2 regions of the Micromonospora sp. NPDC005252 genome follow, and region 1 is predicted to be linked to the other one. Evidence: riboswitches for the same ligand, from Rfam matches in the RefSeq annotation. Region 1 holds a riboswitch; the other holds the start of a gene.
What was found. A riboswitch is a leader RNA that binds a small molecule or an ion and turns the genes downstream of it on or off. The one in region 1 is predicted to bind cobalamin.
Positions count from the first base shown of each region.

Region 1 (8,372 bases):
CCAACGACTGGCTGGCGGTCGCTTTCGTGGACGGCCGGGACCTGAGCGAGGCGGCCGGAGCGGCGGTCTTCGGCGTGTTCGTCGTCGGTATGACCATCGGGCGCACCGCGGGCACCATCGCGCTGGACCGCTGGGGTCGGGTGCCGGTGCTCAGCGGCACCCTGCTGCTCGCCGCTGCCGGCGCCGGCCTGGCCGTGCTGGCCGGCTCGGGGCCGGTGGCCATCGTCGGCGTCGCGTTGTGGGGCCTCGGCGCGTCGCTGGGCTTCCCGGTCGGCATGAGCGCGGCGGCCGACGAGGAGGCGCACGCGGCGGTGCGGGTCAGCGTGGTCGCGGTGATCGGCTACACGGCCTTCCTAGGCGGGCCGCCGCTGTTGGGCCTGCTCGGTGACCACGTCGGCACCCTGCGGGCGCTGCTGGTGGTGCCGCTGCTGCTCCTGCCGACGCTCGCGCTGGTGCCGGCGCTGCGCCCGCCGCGAGCCGACGAGCAGGCTCCGGCAGCAGCCGACGAGCAGGCTCCGGCAGCAGCCGACGAGCAGGCTCCGGCAGCACAGAAAAACTAACCCCGATCGGGCCGTGGCGGTATCGGGTGCGCGGCCGAGTGCGTCGCGCGCCCGCGCTGGCTACGGTCGCCCGATGCCAACCGACGAGATCACCGCCGCCGCGGCGGGCAGCTGGACCCTGGGCGACCGCACCGTGCATCGGATGGGCTTCGGCTCGATGCGGATCACCGCGAACCCCGACCGCGAGCGTGCGATCGCGCTGCTGCGCCGCGCCGTGGAGCTGGGCGTCAACCACATCGACACGGCCGCGTTCTACGTCTCGCCCGGCGGAACCCTGCGGGTGGGCACCGGCCCCGCCCGGTACGCCACCGAGCTGATCCGGGCGGCGCTCGCCCCGTACCCCGAGGATCTGGTCATCGCCACCAAGGTCGGCTTCGGCTACGACCCGGTGACCGGATTCAGCGAGGCGGAAACCCCGGCGCAGCTGCGCGCCCAGGTCGAGGAGAACCTGCGACGCCTCGGCCGCGACCGGCTGGACGTGGTGAACCTGCGACTCGGCCGGGGGCCGGGCGCGGTGCCGTTGGCCGAGCGGTTCGGCGCCCTGGCCGAGCTGCGCGCTGCCGGGCTGATCCGGCATCTCGGGCTGTCCAACGTCCGGCCCGAGCAGGTGGACGAGGTGGCGGGCATCGCGCCCGTGGTCTGCGTGCAGAACAACTACGGCCTGGACGCGTACCGGGAGCAGGACGCCTTCGTCCGCGCCTGCGGCGAGCGGGGCATCGCCTACGTGCCCTTCTTCGCGCTGGCCGGCACCGGTCGGGAGGCGGGTGCGAGCGCCGCGCCGGGCGGGGCCGTCGAGGCGGTCGCCCGGGCCCACGGCGTCACCCCCCAGCAGGTACGCCTGGCCTGGACGCTGCACCAGGGCCCGCACGTCCTCGCGATCCCCGGCACCGGCGACCCGGCCCACCTGCGGGAGAACATCGCCGCCGCCGCGCTACGCCTGACCCCCGAGGACCTCAACCGCCTCCCCTGACCCCTGCCCCCGGTGATCATGAAGTTATTGCCATCGATGCCGGCGTGTCGCGCCGATAACTTCATGATCACCGGAGCCAGACCCGGAGGGGGCCCGCAGGGAGGAAGCCGGCTCGGCGGGCGGGTGGTAGGTCGGGGGTGGTCTCGTAGCCGACCAGGGGTACGCCGGGCAGGGTGGCGGGAATCGCCCGCCAGATCTCGTCCGGGTCGTCGCTGTGGGTGAACAGGTTGGAGACGCCGGCCGGGTCGTCGCCGCTGACCACCGCCCCGCCGACGACAGCGCCCCGCTCGTCGTGGCGGGCCAGCACCGGGATGCGCGGGTCGGCCAGCAGCGCCGGGCGGAACAGTTCCCCGCCGCCGTGCGCGCTCGCCCAGGCCGCCAGCCCTTGCCCGGTGGTGACCGGCGTGAGCGGCGGGCCGACCGGCGGGTCGGTCGACGGGCGGTGGATCCACTGCGCGTCGAAGAGCACCCGGAACCCGTACGCCGAGAGGTCGAGGTCGGCGAAGCTGTCCTTCACCGACGCGCCGGGCCCGACGTCGATCCGCGCCAGCAGCGCCTCGGGGTCGACGCCGGGGCGCAGGGTGACCGCGTCCGGATACCAGGGTGGGGAGCGGCGGGGCACCGACCACGCCTCGGCGTCGATCCGGCCGGCCAGCCCGTGGCTGGCGCACACGGCGTCGCACCATCGCGCGTTGTTGTGCGCCGCCGCCTCCCGCACGTTCTTTGACACGCCCGGCAGCCTATGAGGTCAGGACCCGGTGAGGACGACGAGTCGCTGGGTCGCGCGGGTCATCGCGACGTACCGGTCGACCGCACCCTGGATGCCCTCGCCGAACGTCTCCGGGTCGACGAGGACGACCAGGTCGAACTCCAGCCCCTTGGACAGTTCCGGGCTCAGCGACCGGACGCGATTCGTCGCCGGCCGGAAGGTGGGCTCGCCGATGACGCAGGCGATCCCGTCGGCGTGCTCCGCGAGCCAGCCGTCGACGATCGCGTCCAGCTCGCGCACCGACCCGTGGATCACCGGAATCCCGTTGCCGCGGATCGAGGTCGGCACGTTCGCGTCCGGGAGCACGGCCCGGATGACCGGCTCGGCCTGCTCCATGACCTCCCGTGGCGTCCGGTAGTTGATGCTCAGCGAGGTCAGGGTGACCCGGTCGAGGCCGATGCGCCTCAGTCGTTCCGGCCACGACTCCGTGAACCCGTGCCGGGCCTGGGCGCGGTCCCCGACGATGGTGAAGCTGCGCGCCGGGCAGCGCGACAGCAGCATCTGCCACTGCGCGTCGGTCAGCTCCTGCGCCTCGTCCACGACGATGTGCGCGAACGGGCCGGCCAGCAGATCCGCGTCGGCGCTGGGGAGTACGGCCTCGTCGACCAGCGCGTCCTGCAGGTCCAGTTGGCGCAGGCTCGACAGCACACCCTCGCCGTCGTCGTAGGCGTGGGCCGCGATCAGCTCGTCGACGACCGTCGCCATGCGCGCGCGTTCGGCGGCGATGGTGGCCTCGTGACGGCGCGTACGCCGGGACGCCTCCGGGTCGCCGAGCCGCTGCCGTGCCGCGTCCAGCAGCGGCAGGTCGGACACCGTCCAGGCGCGGGCGTCGACGCGTTGGAGCCGGCGGATGTCCTCGGGGCCGAGCCAGGGGGCGCACCGGCGCAGATAGGCGGGCACCGACCACAGGTCGGCGACGATGTCGGTCACTTCGAGCAGCGGCCAGGCGCGGTTGAACGCCGTGCGCAGATCCCGGTTGCGCAGCAGCGACCCGCGTACCAGGTCGTCCGACTCGTCGCCGTCGTACCTCCCGAGCAGGATCGCCAGCAGCTCCTGCCAGATCTCGTCCCGCGCCTCGTTGTGCGGGGTGCCGGGTCCGGGCGCCTCGAACGCCTGGGCCCAGTCGTCCGCGCTCAACCGCACGTCGGCGTCGCCGGCCGTGACCGTCATCGCCGTGGTCGGCGGCTCCTCGTAGAACCGCACGGCCGCCTCGATCGCCCGGACCAGATCCGCCGAGGACTTCAGGCGGGCCACGTCCGGGTCGGCCTCGACCGTCGCCGCGGCACCCTGGGGGACGAGGTCGCGCAGGGTGCAGGTCTGCACGTCCTCCTCGCCGAGGCTGGGCAGAACGTCGGCGACGTACGCCAGGTAGGGCTCGTGCGGCCCGACGAACAGCACCCCGCCGCGGCGGTGACCGAGGCGGGGGTCGGAGTAGAGCAGGTACGCGGTGCGGTGCAGGGCGACGACGGTCTTGCCCGTGCCCGGACCGCCGTCGACGACGAGAGCGCCGCGCGATCCGGCCCGGATGATGGCGTCCTGGTCGGCCTGGATGGTGCCGAGCACGTCGCGCATCCGGGCCGACCGGTTGCCGCCGAGGCTGGCGATGAACGCGGACTGGTCGTCCAGCGCCGCGTGCCCCTCGAACCCGTCCGGGGTGAACACCTCGTCCCAGTAGTCGCTGATCCGGCCGAGCGTCCAGCGGTACCGACGCCGGCTCGCCAGGCCCATCGGGTTGGCGTGGGTCGCCCCGAAGAACGGCTCGGCCGCCGGGGAGCGCCAGTCGAGCAGCAGCCGCCGACCGTTGCCGTCGGTGAGGCCGAAGCGTCCGATGTAGACCGGCTCGGGGTCGTCCGCGCTGACGATGCGCCCGAGGCACAGGTCCAGACCGAAGCGCCGCAGGGCGCGCAGGCGAGCGGTCAGCCGGCGGATCTCCTCGTCCCGGACTACCGCCTGGCGGCCCTTGCCGGCGGGTGCCCGGCGCTCGGCGTCGAGGCGGTCGGACAGCTCGGCGATCGACTGCTCCAGGCTCGCCGCGATGACGGCGAAGTGCTGCTCGTCACGGTCGATCAGCGCCGGGTCGGCCTTGGCGGCGAGGTTGTCGGGAAGGTCGAACGCGCTGGCCGCCGCCGACGAGTTGTGCATGTATTGGCTCCCGTTTCCGCAGGTCCTGGCCTTGGACGGGCAATTCTGCGGTACACCTGGGGCCTTGCCGCAAGTCCCCCCATGCGGTATATGTTGGATATGGCGGGGAGTGTTGTCCCCCGCTTTCAGGGCTTCCGTTCGGTACGCCCGCTCCAGCGGTTCCGTCCGCGCTCCGCCGAGTCAGATTTCTCCCACCTGGCGTGCAGCGTATTGCCAGGAATCGGTGCTGAACTGGAGTGGCGTCCGAGGAGAGGGGCTGGGCATGGGCTGGTTCAACCGGCGGTCACGGGGCACCGAGGCGACCCCAACGAAGCTGGACCGCGAGGCCACCCGGGACGATCTCGCCGCGCTGGAGTCGTTCGTCGCCAGCCGGCGGGGAGTGGAGTTCTACCTGGAGCCGGAGACCACCGCCACCGACACCACAGTGGTGGCGATCGCCCACGACGGCGAATGGATCCGCCGCCGCACCGGCACACCCCGCGCGGCGGGCGCCATCGCCCGCAAGCACGCGGTGCCGCTGTACGAGGCGGCCCGCACCGGCTACCCGGAGCGGATGCGGGTGTGGAATCGGGCACACCCGGAGCGCCACGCCCGCTGAGACTCCTCCGCCCAGAAGCCACCACCGCCGGGCCAGCGGCGCGAGCCAGAGTGCTCCGCCGATCCTTTGCTCTGCTTACCAATAAGCGCCAGTGACGCCCCATTCCCGTTGCGTATAGGGAAGCAGAGCAAAGGATGTCGGGCATTGATCCGGGGCATCGAGGTCGGGTGATCCGCTGTCGCGTCGACAGTTGAGGCTCGGTGACGCACGCCCGTTCGTCGGGCCGGAGCAGCGTTGACCCGCAGCGCAGGGGTGTGGCAGCATTCGCGGCCTGACGGCAGTGAAGGAAGTCGGTGCGAATCCGACGCGGTCCCGCCACTGTCACCGGGGAGCGATCCCCCCTCGTGAGTCACGGCCGTGTGTCTGCGGTTGGAAGGCCGGGGGAGAGCGTCGATCCGGAAGCCAGGATACTTCGGCCGTCGGGACGTACCCCAGGGCGTGGACACCCGAGGAGGACCCGATGACGCTTGGCGTCTCCATCACCGACGGCTGCTGCCGTCCTGCGCACCGCGGCCGTGCCGTCGCCGCGATCGGCATCGACTCCGTTCACCGCTGAGTTCCGGACCGCGCCGCCCGTCGCTCCCGGCCGCAGGCCGCTGAGCCGGCCGGATCGCGGCCTCCGCTGAACCCTGCGCCCATCCCACGTCGCCAGGCCGCTCTCGCGAGCGTGCCGACGTTACCGTCCGGAGCCTGCCGTGCGCGTTCTGCTGCTCTCCACCGCCGACACCGACCTGCTGGCCGCCCGCGCCAGTGACGCCGACTACCGGCTCGCCAACCCGGCGCGGGTGGCGGCCGACGAGGTGCCCGCCCTGCTCGACGGGGTCGACCTCGCCGTCGTACGCCTGCTCGGGGGTCGGCAGGCGTGGCCGGACGGCCTCGCCGCGGTGCTCGCCACCGGCGTGCCGACTGTCGTGCTCGGCGGTGAGGCGGTGCCCGACGCGGAGCTGATGGCGATCTCCACGGTGCCGTCCGGAGTGGTCACCCAGGCGCTGGCGTACCTGGTGGAGGGCGGGCCTGACAACCTCGGGCACCTGGCCCGGTTCCTCTGCGACACGGTGCTGCTCACCGGCGAGGGGTTCGCCCCGCCCGCGCCGACCCCGGCGTACGGCGTACACGGCGACCACCCGACCGACCCGCGGCGGCCCACCGTGGGGATCGTCTTCTACCGGGCGCACGCCCTCGCCGGCAACACCGCCTTCGTCGACGTCCTGGCCGAGGCCGTGCGGGAGGCCGGGGGCAACCCGCTGCCGATCTTCTGTGGCTCGCTGCGGGGCCTGACCACGGGCGCGGGCCCGCTCGGGCTGTTCGCCCGCTGTGACGCGCTGCTGGTCACCGTGCTCGCGGCCGGCGGAGCGGTCGCCGCCGACGCGTCCGGGGGCGGCGACGAGGACGCGTGGGACGTCGGCGCCCTCGCCGCCCTGGACGTGCCCGTCATTCAGGCGCTCTGCCTGACCAGCACCAGGGAGCAGTGGGCCGGCAGCGACGCCGGGCTGTCCCCGTTGGACGCGGCGATGCAGGTGGCCATCCCCGAGTTCGACGGACGGATCGTCACCGTGCCGTTCTCGTTCAAGCGGATCGACGCGGACGGCCTCTCGGTCTACGCCGCCGACCCCGAGCGGGCCGCCCGGGTGGCCGGCATCGCGGTGCGTCACGCCCGGCTGCGGTACGTGCCCAACGCCGACAAGCGGGTCGCCGTCGTGCTCAGCTCGTACCCCACCAAGCACTCCCGGGTCGGCAACGCCGTCGGGCTGGACACCCCCGTCTCGGCGGTCCGGCTGCTCGCCGCACTGGCCGAGGCGGGTTACCACCTGGGGGACGCGCCGCCGCCCGACGACGGCGACGCGCTGATCCACGCCCTGATCGCCGCCGGTGGGCACGACGTGGAGTGGCTCACCCCGGAGCAGTTGGCCGCCGCCGAGGCCCGGGTGCCCGGCGAGACCTACCGGCGGTGGTTCGACCAGGTACCGGCCAAGCTGCGTGAGCGGATGCGGGAGCACTGGGGTGAGCCGCCCGGCGAGCTCTACACCGACGGCGGGGACCTCGTGCTCGCCGGGCTGCGCTTCGGCAACGTGGTGCTGCTGATCCAGCCGCCGCGTGGCTTCGGGGAGAACCCGATCGCCATCTACCACGACCCGGACCTGCCGCCGAGCCACCACTACCTGGCCGCGTACCGCTGGCTGGCCGCGCCCGTCGCGGACGGCGGCTTCGGCGCGGACGCCGTGGTGCACCTGGGCAAGCACGGCACCCTGGAATGGTTGCCCGGCAAGGGTCTCGGCCTGGCGGCCGACTGCGCGCCCGACGCGGTCCTCGGTGACCTGCCGCTGGTCTACCCGTTCATCGTCAACGACCCCGGCGAGGGCACCCAGGCCAAGCGGCGCGCACACGCCGTGGTGATCGACCACCTGGTGCCGCCGATGGCCCGCGCCGAGACCTACGGCGACCTGGCCAAGCTGGAGCAACTGCTCGACGAGTACGCCACCGTGCAGGCCCTCGACCCGGCCAAGGTGCCGACCGTGCGGGCGCAGATCTGGGACCTGGTGCGCGCCGCCGAGCTGCATCACGACCTGCACGCCGAGGCGATGCCCGACGCCGACGACTTCGACGACTTCGTGCTGCACCTCGACGGGTACCTCTGTGAGGTCAAGGACGTGCAGATCCGCGACGGGCTGCACATCCTCGCCGACGCGCCCGTCGGCGAACCGCGGGTCAACCTGGTCCTCGCGGTGCTGCGCGCACCCCAGATCTGGGGCGGCAACCACGCCCTGCCCGGCCTGCGACAGGCCCTCGCCGCCGCGTACGGCCTCGACGAGCAGGAACTGCTGGCGGCACCGGGCGAACGACTGGCGGTGCCCACGGCGTTGACCGACGTGGTGGACGGGCCGGCCGGCACGGCCGCCGACGCCGTCGACCTCATCGAGGCGCTCGCCCGGAGGTTGGTCATCGGGATGGAGACGCTCGGCTGGGACGCCGAGGCGGTCGACGCGGTGGTCGCGGAGGTGACCGGGCAGCCGATCCCGGACGTCGTCGCGGTGCTGCGCTTCGCGGCCACCGAACTGGTGCCCCGGCTGGCGCGCACCACCGACGAGCTGACCCACACCCTCGGGGCGCTCGACGGGCGGTTCGTGCCGCCCGGACCGTCCGGTTCACCCACCCGGGGCCTGGTCAACGTGCTGCCCACCGGCCGCAACTTCTACTCCGTCGACCCGAAGGCCATCCCCAGCCGCAACGCCTGGGACGTCGGGGTGGCCCTCGCGGACTCGCTGCTGGCCCGGCACCTCGCCGACACCGGCACGTACCCCCGCTCGGTGGGGTTGACCGTGTGGGGCACCAGCG
Region 1 covers NZ_JBIAKN010000002.1:215,236-223,607, forward strand. The annotation lists gene ACFYPH_RS06750 (MFS transporter) at 1-560, shown strand, start outside; gene ACFYPH_RS06755 (aldo/keto reductase) at 634-1,530, shown strand; gene ACFYPH_RS06760 (hypothetical protein) at 1,598-2,260, opposite strand; gene helR (RNA polymerase recycling motor ATPase HelR) at 2,279-4,441, opposite strand; gene ACFYPH_RS06770 (hypothetical protein) at 4,704-5,039, shown strand; cobalamin riboswitch at 5,323-5,452, shown strand; gene cobN (cobaltochelatase subunit CobN) at 5,735-8,372, shown strand, end outside.

Region 2 (8,372 bases), on a different contig from region 1:
CCGCGCCGACCGGCACGTCGACCGCCACCCGGACCGGCGCGAAGATCGTCGACGGCCAGATCTACGTCAACAACGGCTTCTGGGACACCTACCGCACCGTATGGCCCGCCTACTCGCTGCTCTACCCGGACGTCGCCGCCAGGATCTCCGACGGTTTCGTCCAGCACTACCGTGACGGCGGCTGGATCGCCCGCTGGTCGTCGCCCGGTTACGCCGACCTGATGACCGGCACCAGCGCGAACGTGGCTCTCGCTCAGGCGTACCTCACCGGGGTCAAGCTGCCCGACCCGCTCGCGGCGTACGACGCGGCCGTCAAGGACGCGACCGTCGCGTCCGGGCGCGGCGCGGTCGGCCGCAAGGGCATCGAGACCTCGCTGTTCCTCGGCTACACGCCGACCTCCACGGGGGAGTCGGTGTCGTGGGCGCTGGAGGGCTACATCAACGACTACGGCATCGGCAACATGGCCGCCGCCCTGGCGAAGGACCCGGCCACGCCGAAGTCGCGGCGGGACCAGCTCAAGGAGGAGTCGCGGTACTTCCTGGAGCGTGCCCGCAACTACGTCCACCTCTTCGATGAGAAGACGAAGCTCTTCCAGGGCCGCGACGCCTCCGGCACGTTCCTCGCCGGTGACCCGCTGGACTGGGGTGGCGTCTACACCGAGACCAACGGGTGGAACTTCGCGTTCACCGCACAGCAGGACCCGCAGGGCCTGATCAACCTGTACGGCGGGCAGAAGGCCCTGCGCGACAAGCTCGACACCTTCTTCGCCACCCCGGAGAACGCCGACCGCCCCGGCGGCTACGGCGGAATCATCCACGAGATGCTCGAGGCTCGCGCGGTGCGCCTGGGTCAGCTCGGCATGAGCAACCAGCCGTCGCACCACATTCCGTACCTGTACGACATCGCCGGCGCGCCGGCGAAGACGCAGGCGATCGTGCGCGAGATCATGCAGCGCCTCTACGTCGGAAGCGAGATCGGCCAGGGCTACCTGGGCGACGAGGACAACGGGGAGATGTCGGCCTGGTACGTCCTCAGCTCGCTGGGCATCTACCCGTTGCAGGCGGGCTCGACCCACTGGGCCATCGGCTCGCCGCAGTTCACCAGGATGACCGTCCACCGCCCGACCGGCGACATCGTGGTCAACGCCGCGAACAACAGCACCCGCAACGTGTACGTGCAGAGCGTCAAGGTCAACGGCAAGAAGCAGCGCGAGGTGTCCGTCGACGTGTCCGCGCTCGCCCGGGGCGCCACGATCGACTTCCAGATGGGACCGAACCCGTCGTCCTGGGGCACCGGCCGCGACGACGGGCCGCCGTCGTTGACGAAGGGTGACGCGGCACCGGAGCCGTTGCAGGACGTCACCGGACCCGGTCTGGGCACCGCCACCGCCAGCGGCGGCCAGGACGCGTCGAAGCTGTTCGACGACTCGTCGACCACGCAGCTGACCGCGTCGTCGGGCACGCCGCAGATCAGCTGGGCCTCCCGTGGCGGCCGCCAGAAGCCGACGTACTACACGATTACCTCCGGCGCGGACGCCGGTGACGCGGCGGACTGGCGGCTGCAGGGATCCACCGACGGTCTCACCTGGAGCACCCTGGACTCCCGCGCGGGCGAGGTGTTCCGCTGGCGCAACCAGACCCGGCCGTTCCGGATCGACAAGCCGGGGCGGTACTCCCAGTTCCGCCTCGTCGTGACGAAGACCGTCGGCGCAGCGCAGCCGACCCTCGCCGAGATCGAGCTGCTCGCCGGCGGCGACCTCGACCTGGGCGGCGGCGACATCACGGTGACCGCCACGGACGGCGCGCACGCGCTCTCCGGCGCACCCGCGACGGTGGCGCTGGCCACGGTCACCGGCGGCGCCGCCGACGACTACTCGGCGACGATCGACTGGGGTGACGGCTCACCGGCCACCGAGGGCACCCTGACGCTGAGTTCACGGGCCGTCTACCGCGTCAGCGGCGAACACACCTACGCCACGCCCGGCTACCACCAGGCGAACGTCACCGTCACCGACGGCACCAGCCAGGGCTCGGTGACGGTCGGCGTCGACGTCGCGTACGCGCCACAGAACGGTCTCGCCGCGGCGTTCGACACCGTGTGCGTCGGCGACGAGGGCACCCTCGCGGCGGACTGCGACGCGAAGTCGTGGGCGTACTCGCGGGCCGCCCTGGCCGCGGCCGGCGTGACCCAGGGTCAGCGGCAGCAGGTGCCGGGCACGGCGCTGGGCTTCACCCTGCCGCAGATCCCGGCCGGGCAACCGGACAACGCCACCGGCAACGGCGCGACGATCGCTCTGCACCTGCCGTCCGACGCCCGGACCATCTCGTTCATCGGCGCCGGCACGCAGGGCAACCAGAGCACCGCCGGCACGGTGACGTTCAGCGACGGCAGCACCGCCAGCATCCCGATCCAGTTCAGTGACTGGACGCTGGGCGGCAACGCCAACGGCACCCCGTCGTACGGCAACATCGTGGTCGCGAAATCCGCGTACCGGCTGAGCGGCACGAGCCGCGACGGCGCGCAGCCGTTCCTGTTCGCCACCACGCCGTACCAGATCCCGGCGGGTAAGACGCTGGTCTCGGTGACCCTGCCGACGCAGACCGGCGATCCCCGCTCCGCGGGCCGGATCCACGTGTTCGCCGTCGCCGACGACGGCACGCCGGCCGCCGCGCTGGCGACCACCGCCCCCGCCGACCAGAGCGTCGACGCCGGGCAGGTCCTCGCGGCGAACCTCGGGTCGGTGACCGGCGGTGTCCCCGGCGCGACCGGCTACCGCGCCCGCGTCCAGTGGGGCGACGGCACGGTTCCGGACGACGTGACGGTCGGCGCGGCCGGCGCGCTGAGCGGCCAGCACACCTACGCGCGGGAGGGCACCTACACGGTGCACGTCACGGCGTGGGACACGCTGTCGAGCAGCACCACCACCTTCACCGTTACCGTCCGGCGTGCCGGGCCGCAGCCGACGCTCGCGGTGTCCGGGGCTCAGCCGGTCGTCGCCGGTGACGCGGTCACGGTCGACGGCAGCGGGTTCGCCGCCGGCGAGCGGGTGACGGTGGTTCTGGCCGCCGGCACGACGCGGAGCGTGACGGTCTCGGCGTCCGCGACGGGCACGGTCCGCGCCTCCGTCGCGACGTCGGGGGACACGACCCCGGGCCGGTACGCCGTCAGCGCCACCGGCGCGTCCTCGGGTACGCCGGCGACGGCCACCGTCCAGGTGACCGCGCGTCCGGCGGGCCCGGCCTACCAGCCGCGGGTGTCGCTGCCCACGACGTCCGGACCGCGCGGTATGTCGATCACGGTCGACGGTTCCGGGTTCGCGCCGAACGAGGCGATCACGGTCAGCGTCAGCGACGGTCGTGCGGTCGGCACGGTACGCGCGAACGGCGACGGCGTGGTCTCCGGCGCGACCGTCACCGTTCCGGATTCGGCGCAGCCGGGCGTGACCAGTGTGACGCTGTCCGGCGCCACGTCGGCGACGGCGGTGTCCCGACCGTTCACGGTCACCGGCGCGAAGTAAGCCGGGAACAACACAGTCGGGGGGGGGGGGGGGGCGCGGCCGCCCCCCCCCCCCCCGGGGGGGCCCCCCCCCCCCCCCCCCCCCCCGCCCCCGCCGGGCCGCCGGGGCGGGGGCGTGGGGCCGGGGGGCGGCCCCCGGGGGGGGGGGGGGGTGCCCCCCCCGGTCCCGGCCCCCGGCCGCACACCCCCCCCCCACCCCCGCGGGGGGGGGGGGGGCGCCCCCCCCCCCCCCCGACACCCGTTCTGGGCCCGCCCGATCTCGACCCCGAGACTCGCGCGCGTCACGCGTCGTGGTCGTGCGTCGCGGGTCGCGCGGCCGCCGGTCTTGCGTGGCCCTGTCGCCCGGCGCGGCGGGCGAGGGCGCGTCGCCCGTGAGGCACATACCTCAGAGTCATATTCATACCTCTGCGGTATGTCGCTCACCGGTCTGTACGCCTGCCGGCAGCCCGACCCCACCGCTTCCATGCCGCCCCGAATCTGGGGCAGCTCTACAGGGGCCGTGGTCGACAGTCGTCACCCGCTCGCGGGTGCCGGAGGCGCGCTCAGGCGGAGCCGCCACCGTGGGCCCTGGCCGGTGAGCCGGACGACCGCCAACGGCTCGACGTCCAACTGCCGGTACGTCGCCAGCGGTAGTCCCAGGGCGTGCACGACCGCGACCCGGATCACGAGCGGGTGGGTGACGGCCGTGACCCGTCGGCCGAGGCCGCGCTGTTGGTCCAGCCAGCGGCCGACGCGCTCGCGTAGGGCGGCGACGGACTCGCCCCCGTGCGGCGCGGCGTCCGGGGTGGACAGCCACTCGTGCAGCGCGTCGGGCTGCGCGGCGCCGATCTCCTTCAGCGACCGGCCGGTCCAGTCGCCGTAGTCGCAGTCGGCCAGCGCCGTCTCCACAGCGGGCGCGAGACCGAGGGCGTACGCGGTCTGGACGGCCGCCGCCGCGGGGCTGGACAGGCAGGCGTCGGTGTCGCCCGACGGCGCCCGCCGGCCCAGCACGGTGGGGGACAGGGCGAGGGCGGCGCTGCGGCCACCCTCGTCCAGTGTGTCGTCCCCGCCGAACCGGGCCCGCCGCAGGGCGGCGGTGTGACCGTGGGCGACCAGCCGCAGGCTGGTGGCGTTCACCCGGCCAGTCGTGCGTCGGTTACCGCGCGCTGCCGGTGCATCAGGGCGGCGAAGAGCAGGCCGATCCCGGTCCACAGCACCACCTGGGTGCCGAGGGAGGCGAGCCGGAAGCTCCACAGCAGCGTGGCGGGGAAGTCCCCCGGGACCTCCTGGAACGACGGCAGCACCACGTAGGCCACGCCGGTGACCAGCAGGAACCCGCCGACCGCCGCGGCGGCGCGCAGCCACACCGGCGCCTGCTCGCCGACCGACCGGTAGCCCAGCGAACCGGACCAGACCGCCACCAGGCCGAGGACCACCAGCAGCAGGTAGGTGACCGTGCGCTGGTTGATGGTGGCCGGGTCGCCGACGGCCGGCGGGTTCGGCGGGTACTTGAGGAACGGCACGATCACCGCGCCGAGCAGCGCGCCGCCGGCCAGCAGCAGGCCGGACCACCCGTCGTCAACCGTGCGCCGCCGCCGGTTCAGCAGGACGTACGCGGTGGCCAGCAGGCCACCCATCGCGGCCCCGAACAGGGCGGTGGCCAGGAACAGCCCGCCGTGCTGGCCGTTCCTGCTGACCAGAGCGTCCTCGTCGTGCTGGTGCCCCCCGGTGGCGGGTTCGGCGTGTGCCGCCGCCTCCTCGATGGCGATGGCCGCCTCGACGTGGGGTTCGCCGACGACGTAGGCGAACGTTCCGGCGAGCAGGCCGGCCACCAGGCCGGCGAGCAGCCCGCGCAGGAGAACCGTGACGAACGTGGGTGCGGTGCCGGTGCCGCTCAGTGGCACGGGACACCGAGCAGGTGCCGGCCGTCGTGCATCAGCTCGTGCAGGTACGTCCCGCTGCGCGAGACCGCGCCCTGGTCGAAGGCGACGAGATAGGCCAGCAAGGTGAGCACGGCGACGGTGGCCAGGACCGTCCACAGGAGACGGGTCGGGGCAGCGGGGTGCACCAGCGGCTGGCTGGACGTGGAACTGGACATGCGTGCACGAACCTCCTCGGGGATGACGCGTCCCCATCGCAAGGCTGCGGACGACCGAGCGTCCTGGCTCGCGGCCCCGGGGTCGGGGACCGCTCACAGTGGCGCGACCGCGCCGGATTCTCACCGGCTTCCCTCGCGTCGCCGCAGATAGTGGGTCGACCGTATCGGTGCCGGTTCGGTCGGTCAAGCCGACGGCGGTGTCCGAACGCGACCCCGCCGGATGCTCGCGCGTCTGCCGTCGCCGACGGATCGACGACGGCCGTCAGCGGCGACCGCGACACGCCCGGACCCGACATGTGGGGTGTGACAAACCCAGTCGCCCCTATATATGGTGTCGACCGCAGCTGGTTCGGCCACTCATCCCAGGGCGGCCGAGGCAAGAGGGAACCCGGTGGAATTCCGGGACTGCCCCGCAGCGGTGAGTGGGAACGACAGCCGTCATCAGCACTGGGCCGCCACCTGGCCTGGGAAGCGACGGCCAGTAGGGGACCGGGTGAACCCCGGTCGTGCCCGCGAGTCCGAAGACCTGCCAGCGCGCCGCGTACCCGCATCCGGGTGGGCGGTGGTCCGAGGCCGCGTGGGACGGCCGACGCCTTTCGGATCCGCGCCGCCGGCGTGGCGTCCGCCGGTGTCGGTCTCCTCGTGCCGAGGGCCATCAGGTCCTCAAGCTCGCGAGGAGTGAGTGGTGACAGTTACCGAGGTAGCCGCGGCCGGCGGCGAGACGGCCCTGCGGCGTACGCCGGGGCAGGTCCGCGAACGCGGCGGCGCCAGCGAGCCGGTGGACGTGCGCAGGCTCGTCGCCGAGGTCGAGCGCTGGGCCGACGACCTGCCCGACGTCGACCCGCTGCGGGTGGCGACCCGCACGATCAGCGGCCTGTACGACGGCGCGACGACAGCCGAGCTGGACCGGCTGACCATCCAGACCGCTGCCGAGATGATCGGTACGGAGCCGCAGTACTCGCGCCTCGCCGCCCGGCTGCTGGCCAGCCACATCGACCGGGAGGTACGCCGACAGGGCGTCACCTCGTTCAGCGCGGCGATCCGGACCGGCCACGCGCAGGGGCTGATCGGAGACGAGACCGCCGCGTTCGTCGCCGCGCACGGCAGCTTGCTCGACGACGCCGTCGACGCCGACGGCGACCGCCGCTTCGAGTACTTCGGGCTGCGTACGGTCTACGACCGGTACCTGCTGCGCCACCCCACCAGCCGGCTGGTGCTGGAGAGCCCGCAGTACTGGCTGCTGCGGGTGGCCTGCGGCCTGTCCCGTACGCCGGACGAGGCGGTCGACTTCTACCGGCTGATGTCCAGCCTGGCCTACCTGCCCAGCTCACCCACGCTGTTCAACTCCGGCACCCGGCACACGCAGATGTCCTCGTGCTACCTCGTCGACTCGCCGCGCGACGAGTTGGACTCGATCTACCAGCGCTACGCCCAGGTCGCGAACCTGTCCAAGTTCGCCGGTGGCATCGGCATCGCGTACTCCCGGGTCCGGTCCCGGGGCGCGCTGATCCGCGGCACCAACGGGCAGTCCAACGGGATCGTGCCGTGGCTGCGTACGCTCGACGCGAGCGTCGCCGCGGTCAACCAGGGCGGCCGGCGCAAGGGCGCGGCCTGCGTCTACCTGGAGCCGTGGCATCCGGACATCGAGGAGTTCCTGCAACTGCGGGACAACACCGGCGAGGACGCCCGGCGTACCCACAACCTAAACCTCGCCAACTGGATCCCGGACGAGTTCATGCGCCGGGTCGAGGCCGACGAGGTGTGGTCGCTGTTCGACCCGGACGAGGTTCCCGAGCTGCCCGACCTGTGGGGGGAGCGGTTCGACGCCGCGTACCGGGCGGCCGAGGCACAGGGCCGCTACGTGCGGCAGGTGCCGGCGCGGGAGCTGTACGGGAAGATGATGCGCACACTGGCCCAGACCGGCAACGGCTGGATGACCTTCAAGGACGCGGCCAACCGGCTGTGCAACCAGACGGCCGAGCCGGGCAACGTGGTGCACCTGTCCAACCTGTGCACCGAGATCATCGAGGTGTCCAGCGACGCCGAGACCGCGGTGTGCAACCTCGGCTCGGTGAACGTCGCCGCCCACCTGACCGGGAGCGGCATCGACTGGCCGCGACTGCGCGCCACGGTCCGGACCGCTGTGACGTTCCTCGACCGGGTCATCGACATCAACTACTACCCGACATCGCAGGCGGCGGCGAGCAACCCCCGTTGGCGGCCGGTCGGGCTCGGGCTGATGGGCCTGCAGGACGTGTTCTTCGCACTGCGGCTGCCGTTCGACTCGCCGGCCGCGCGGAAGCTGTCCACCCGGATCAGCGAGGAGCTGTACCTGACCGCGCTGGAGACCTCCGCCGACCTGGCGCGTGAGTTCGGCGCCCATCCGGCGTACGCCCAGACCCGGGCCGCGCGGGGCCAGCTCCAACCCGACCTGTGGGGTGTCGAGGGTACGCAGACCGCGCGCTGGGCCGCGCTGCGCCAGCGGGTCGGGGAGTACGGGCTGCGCAACTCGCTGCTGGTGGCGGTCGCGCCGACCGCGACCATCGCCTCGATCGCCGGGTGTTACGAGTGCATCGAGCCGCAGGTCTCGAACCTGTTCAAGCGCGAGACCCTGTCCGGGGAGTTCCTCCAGGTCAACACGGCCCTGGTCCGCGAGCTGAAGGCGCGTGGCCTGTGGACCGAGCAGATCCGGTCGGCGATCCGGCGCGCGGAGGGGTCGGTGCAGGACGTCGTGGAACTCCCGGCCGACGTGCGGGAGCTGTTCCGCACCGCGTGGGA
Region 2 covers NZ_JBIAKN010000005.1:332,456-340,827, reverse strand. The annotation lists gene ACFYPH_RS17680 (GH92 family glycosyl hydrolase) at 1-3,518, shown strand, start outside; gene ACFYPH_RS17675 (histidine phosphatase family protein) at 4,031-4,633, opposite strand; gene ACFYPH_RS17670 (CbtA family protein) at 4,630-5,400, opposite strand; gene ACFYPH_RS17665 (CbtB domain-containing protein) at 5,391-5,594, opposite strand; cobalamin riboswitch at 5,653-5,726, opposite strand; cobalamin riboswitch at 5,923-6,143, shown strand; gene ACFYPH_RS17660 (ribonucleoside-diphosphate reductase subunit alpha) at 6,322-8,372, shown strand, end outside.
Region 2: linked by a shared signal. The riboswitch ahead of ACFYPH_RS17660 (ribonucleoside-diphosphate reductase subunit alpha) and the one ahead of cobN (cobaltochelatase subunit CobN) in region 1 are both predicted to bind cobalamin.